One region of the Paenibacillus sp. FSL H8-0168 genome, then DNA from elsewhere that is predicted to be linked to it. Evidence: riboswitches for the same ligand, from Rfam matches in the RefSeq annotation. Region 1 holds a riboswitch; the other holds the start of a gene.
The links. Region 1 has a riboswitch for FMN ahead of MHI21_RS06660 (DMT family transporter). Riboswitches for the same ligand answer to the same signal wherever they lie in the genome.

Region 1 (3,382 bases):
TCCAGCGTTCCCGATATATTAACGACTAAATTCCCTGTCGTGACGCTGGCAACTGGAACACCGACGAATACTTTGCCCTTTTCCAGCATCGCATTTTTGTACCATTTTCTCTCTCGGGGGTCATAATCGGCCTCCTGTTTTTTCGGTGAACGTATGTATTGCCCTTTCGCATTACCGAGAAGCGCGGCATCTAGCTCGGGATGAGCCTTGACGATGACATCCAACTTTTTCTGAAGGGCCTCTTGGTTGGTACCAATGGAATCAGAATTGATTTCAGTGGTAAGCACGTCCAGGTCTTTCATAATAGGCGCTACATACTGATTGACATTGCTCCGGATCAAATACAGATTCGTGTATACGGAACCGCCCATTTGCTGACTGAGTTGTGTTGTAGCCCCCTGATAGGAAAAGTACCCGATAAGTACGCTCGGAATCAATAACACAGCTAAAAAAGATATTATTAATCTTGTCCTCATTAAATAAAACTGCTTGAGAAACCTGTTCCACCACGGAACTGTTTGTTTTGTTTTAGTCATAGCTCTTGCTCCTCTGTGTCTGATGATCACTACATTCTTTTATTCGACAGAAACCGACTAATTTTATAGATGTAATCTTTGAGAAACGAAGAATAATTACATGTTTTAGACACTTTTTCTGAAAGATAGGTCTAAAGTGCTATATTTTATATGAATACGAATACATAAAAAAGCCAAATCGGAGATGCAAAAGCATCTTCACGATTTGGCTTGGGTGAGTCATGAAAGGGACGTTGAACTGTTAATTTTTTTGCTGACGTGAAATCATAAAGAGCGTAATCCAGATGAGCATAAAACCAGTCAATTGCGCTACAGTGACAATTTGCTGAAATGCGATCCAGTTAATCACGACACCAACCATGGGAAAGCTCAGTTCTGCCATCGTAGCATAAGACGCTTTGGTCGTACTTAAGCCTTTGTAATACAGCAGCAAGCTGAGAAGACCCGGAAGCAATGCCTGCAATAGCAGATTGATAATCACAGCTGCGCCCGCCCATGTACCGGCAGGCATATTCCATGGCGCATGCTCTACAGAGGTGAGGACAATCAGCAGAGGGAGCGCCACCATGAAGCGGAGGGAGGTTACTGTTTCATATTTCATTGAACGAAGCAAGTAACTTCCCATGACTGTCGAACCGCCCCACAGAACTGCTGCACCGAGTGCAAGCAGACTACCAACCTGAACAAAATCACGAACATGTCCGAAAGGGAGCGACCAACCGAAGGTCAGAAGATACGTCCCGAACAGAGCAACGACAATTAATAATCCAAAATGACGCGGCAACATTTCCTTCAAAATAATACGGGCTAGAACAATAGCGACCAAGGGTTGAAGCTTCTGGAGTAAGAGTACAGCATTCAAATCACCATTGCTGAGTGCCATAGTGAAAATCACGCTGGCCAGAGCCGAGCCGCCCCACGAGACGAATAAAATAGCGAAAACTTGACGAAGCCGTACCGCTTTGAGTTCCTCACGATGCTTCCATAGCATCGGTGTCAGAGCGAGGAAGAGCAGCACATGCTCCATAAGTACAATTTGTGTTGAAGTAAATGACTTTAGCAAAATAATACGAAAAAGCGGGTCTGCGCCCCACAAGGCTGCTCCAATTGCGACCAGCCAAAAACCGCTTTTCATGTGGGAGCTACGATCAAAACCTTTGGATGTTAGTACAGTAGAAGATTGACTCATACTCAATTAGCTCCTTGCGAATACAGGACCGGTGGCACAAAAACCCCCGTCCATGGCGAAAGGCCATGCAAGACGGGGGTTGATCAAATAAACTTGCCGCTTTATGCAAGTTAAATGAAGTTGCTGCAAAACTAATAACGCAGTATTCATCCACTTCGCGGCATGTTGATATTTCGATCTTCTTCCATCCGGACTTTACCGTCGGCTTTGGCATCTCACCAAATCAGTCCGTATCCTGTTGCCAGATACAGAGTCGCGGGCTTAGCTCCATGAGCCATACCGCCGGTTGGGAATCTCACCCTACCCCGAAGATCCTTATTCCGTTTTTAATTTCTCCTATAGGATATACCTGTTTTAGAATGAAGTCCAGTGAAAAATGTGTGTATATCTAACAATGATTTTCATCTGTTTTTTGAAAGCGCTCTACGAAATTACATATTACGAGGTAATATCCTTATACTCAATACGTCGAATCGCCGCATAAGCCACAAGCATTCCTAGTAGAGAGAAGCCAATTTGCACGGGGGCTATGGAGCTAAGTGTAGCGCCGTTATTATTGGAGAAAAGCAATGCTACAATCAGGATTGAGGTCACAATGGTGGTGGGTACAGAGTATCTTCGCATCCCCATATACAGCGGAACCAATCCCATAAAGCTGGCAGCAACGGCATTGATCAGCGTCCGTGCTGATTGTTGGCCCAGTATGGATAGAGTAAGGTTATCCGGTACAATCAAGACAAACTGGTTGAGTAGATGAATAGCAGCCGTAATGATTATTTCCGAAATAATAATAGACAAGAACGTAAACAGCAGCACAACCAAGAGCTTGGCGATCATCAGCTTTTGACGGTGAATCGGATACATAAACAAGATCGTAATCGATTTGGATTTAAATTCTCCGACGATAAAGCGGCATAGCAAAACGGAGGAAAATACAATAAATGTTGCTCTCACAAAATTGTCTATTAGATCCAGGAGTTGAGTGTACTGTGTGAATTCGGGTATTCCTTCACTTTGACTGTCCAGCGCGATAATACAGAGCAGCCCAAGAATGCATGCATTGGCGATCAGTGCTGAACGGATATAACCCGCCAGATGAAATTTTTTCAGCTCCAACTGCATCAATTTAAGCATGGAGATCACCTCCGTTTAACAGGCGCAAAAAGTAGTCTTCCAGTGTGCTGCTTTTCTGATGAATGGAATCCACTTCTATATCATTTAAAATGAGCGTCTTCGTAATTTGTTTCTGCGGTACATTTGAATCGTAAATACGTATACTCTGTTCATTGAGTACTCTTATATTATTCAGATTCAGATGATGGGAGAGGACGTAGGTCGCTTTTTTACAATCGTTGGTCGTAAATTCGATATATTCCGTATTGGTTTCCCGCACCTGTTCCATCGACACTTCCTCAATCAGCCGTCCGTGATTAATCACGCCTACTGTATCCGCAATCTGCTCTATTTCCGCTAAAATATGACTGGACACGAGCAGAGTCATCCCATATTCCTTGCATAGCATGTGGAATAGTTGGCGGATTTCCTTGATTCCCACGGGGTCCAGACCATTAATGGGTTCATCCAAAATGAGTAGTTCTGGCTTAGTTGCAATAGCGCGGGCAATCCCGAGACGTTGTTTCATTCCCAGCGAAAAATC
Region 2 (3,382 bases), 2.0 Mb from region 1:
CACTGAGTCGGGCCAGATCAACAGCCGCTTCAGTGTGACCAGCACGCTGCAAGACACCACCATCGCGAGCAATCAGCGGGAACATGTGACCAGGCTTGCGGAAATCACTGCCTGTGACTGCTTCGTCTGCCAAGGCGCGTACAGTCAAGGAACGCTCGGCCGCTGAAATACCCGTTGTTGTCTCCATATGATCTACCGATACCGTAAAGGCAGTACCGTGGAAATCTGTATTTTGCTCTACCATAGGATGCAATTCCAAGGCCTCGGCTCTTTGTCGTGTAATTGGCACACAGACCAACCCGCGACCTTCTGTAATCATGAAATTAATGACCTCAGGCGACGCTTTTTCAGCCAAAGCGATAAAATCGCCTTCATTTTCGCGCTGTTCATCATCCACCACAATAACAACTTTACCGTTTTTTAAGTCCTCCAACGCTGCTTCGATGGAATCCAAACGAATCTCTTCGTCATGTTCCAACTCGCCATGCTCTATGACGTTTGCCATTGCACTTGTTTGGCTACCTCTATCCATAACACTTTCCTCCTTATGTCTTGTGCCACGAATGCTCCTAAACAGGCTTACCCTTCAATATCAGGCAAAGCCGTGTTTCGCCAAATAGTCCAAACTGAGAGGAGCTTCTTCTACTCTCTCCGCCTCCGCTGCACCTCTGTAATTTAAAAGCTGTTCTACATATTTGCCCAAAATATCGCATTCGATATTGACGGTATCTCCCTCACGTTTGGCTTGTAAGGCCGTTTCGGATAAGGTGTGGGGAATAATGGATACGGCAAAGGTATCTCTCGTACGCTGTGCGACTGTGAGGCTGATACCATCAATTGTGATTGACCCTTTGAGAAGAATATATTTAAATAATGTTTGATTTTTAGGCTCAATTTCGAACACAACTGCATTCTGATCTGATGTTACCCCGCGAATCGTTCCCGTCCCGTCCACATGTCCTTGCACGATATGTCCTCCGAACCTTCCGCTCGCCGTCATCGCTCGCTCCAGGTTGACTCGGCTGCCTGATCTCAACTCTTTCAGATTACTGCTGCGAAAGGTTTCCGGCATCACATCAACCTTAAAGTCTTTCGTACCGATCTGTATCGCCGTCAGGCAAACGCCATTCACTGAGACACTGTCTCCTATTTTCAAATCGCCCAACACCACGGAACCCGAAATCCCCAGCACCATCGCTTCACCGCTTTTGGAAATAGTTTGAATGCGACCCACTTCCTCGACCAATCCGGTAAACATGCCTTCACTCCTTTCCACTACATTCAGTTTATCCCTAATTCATCAGCTATAAGCGCAAAAAACCCCCAGTTCGGATTCAATCCGTCATGGGGGTGATGAGAGTCACATTTGTAGTATACAAGCGCAGTTCATATGCATCTTAAGACGACATGAAATCATAGGTTTGCCAATAGAAAGCATGACTGAGGATACAACCAAATACGCTCTGAACACCATCAAAAAGAAAGCTTAAGCAAGCTATCGCCCGATGCTGTCCTACAACGAAATAAGCCGTACGCACAATTGGGTATGCTAAAAATTGGCACATGTCACGTCACATGCGCTTCGTATCCTTCTCCCATCCAGACTATACTGTCGGTCCCGGATTTGCACCAGGTCCACCTTCTGCCGATCATTCAGCATCCGGGTCACGGACTAAGCCATGCTGTTTCTCACAAAAACGGTCCACAAACATGTCATCACCGCCGGTGGGGAATTTCGCCCCGCCCCGAAGGATCTTGCTCTTATTTAATTGAATTAACATTAAACTTGTTACGTATATTAGCACCGACTTCTAAAAAAAGCAAGTTATCTAATAGAAGCTCCTGCTTTGGTTTTGACATATTGGCTGGAGAGTTCTTCAAACCAGATTTTATCATTCATATGAAGCGCCAAGTCAATCAGATCGGCCAGTTCCTCGACTCCCAACTCTGTTGCATGATCAAAGGTAATTACGGCTGAAGCAACCGGTCCCCGTCCTTCCTCAGAACATGCTTCATAATCCAGTCGCACATCAACATGTCCGTCAATAAACTCGCATTTCAGAAAATAAATAATTTCGCACATTAAAATGGGGCGTACCTGTGTTTCTAACACGCAATCCATCACCTTGGCAGAATAATGCTGGTTCGTCAGCGTGAATTTGTGTTCTGTCGCTGCCAGCGAAGCCCGTCCAAAATCATCCGTAAACTTTAGCTCCACTGGCTTGATGTTCATAACCTTAGGGATCTGCTTCTTTATAATTTCGATTATTTCAACTGTATTCAGCTTAATCATTTCCTGCACCTCATTGCATCTTAAAATTCAGAAGAAAACTTTTTAACGTGCCTCTTATAGGCCTCCACTCCTATATCGGAAATCATTACCTGTTTTTTTATGCTTCAACCCATAAACGACAAAAAAGATTCTTTGCGCAATAAACGCAAAGAATCTTGATTGAACCACCACAGTAACAGCGGCTAACAATGTTAATCGATGATTATGCAAAAAACGTAATTATAGCTCTGAAATTTCATGTTTCTTTTTCAGGATAGTCCAGCGACGCTCAATCTCCTGCTCAAAGGTAGCCAGCGTAGCCTCCTCCTTGAGAAGATGCTTCGTTTTACCCATTAATTTCAACCATTCAGCAGCTGGAATCCGTTTTCCCTTGTCTTCCGGATTGTACGTAATTGTCGTACTGCCTTGCTCTATTTCGTACAAAGGAAAGAAACAAGACTCGACTGCAGCGCCCACAATGCTGGTGCCCAGTCTGTCTTCCGATTTCCAATTCAGTGGGCAGGCGCACAGGATCTTACCATAGGCCGTACCCACGTTGTTCGCATACCATTGAGCCTTGGCTGCTTTGCGCAGCATATCCTGCGGATGACTTTCAGCTGCTGTAAAAGCATACGGAATGTTACAAGCAGCCATGATTTGCACGGTATCCTTGTGATGTCCTTGCTTTCCTTTTTGCATTTTCCCTACACCCGACGTACTGGTCATGTGACCAACCGGAGTGGAGTATGATTGCTGTGAACCTGTATTCATGTACCCTTCGTTATCATATTCCAGCATGATCAGCTTATGATTACGCAGAGCCGCACCAATCGCAGAACCCATACCTATATCCATCCCACCGTCACCACTGATCATGATAAAGGTCGGATCGTCTGACATTTCAATTTCATTACGGCGCTTCATTTCCATATAAGCTTCCAGCGCTCCTGAAAGTGTAGCGGCCCCGTTTTGAAAAAGATTGTGGATCATCGGTTGTTTATGTGATGTATATGGATACCCTGTCGTCGTCACATATACGCAGCCTGTCTGGAACAGCACGACAATATCCCCTTCAATACCTTTGAAAAACAGTTCCAGCGCAGATAATGC

Region 2: linked by a shared signal. The riboswitch ahead of ribE (riboflavin synthase) and the one ahead of MHI21_RS06660 (DMT family transporter) in region 1 are both predicted to bind FMN.

What each region holds. Positions count from the first base shown of each region.
Region 1 covers NZ_CP151948.1:1,450,330-1,453,711, forward strand. The annotation lists gene MHI21_RS06655 (methyl-accepting chemotaxis protein) at 1-536, opposite strand, end outside; gene MHI21_RS06660 (DMT family transporter) at 778-1,725, opposite strand; FMN riboswitch at 1,898-2,042, opposite strand; gene MHI21_RS06665 (hypothetical protein) at 2,164-2,859, opposite strand; gene MHI21_RS06670 (ABC transporter ATP-binding protein) at 2,852-3,382, opposite strand, start outside.
Region 2 covers NZ_CP151948.1:3,451,589-3,454,970, forward strand. The annotation lists gene ribB (3,4-dihydroxy-2-butanone-4-phosphate synthase) at 1-532, opposite strand, end outside; gene ribE (riboflavin synthase) at 593-1,258, opposite strand; FMN riboswitch at 1,584-1,757, opposite strand; gene MHI21_RS15315 (IDEAL domain-containing protein) at 1,826-2,293, opposite strand; gene MHI21_RS15320 (thiamine pyrophosphate-dependent enzyme) at 2,513-3,382, opposite strand, start outside.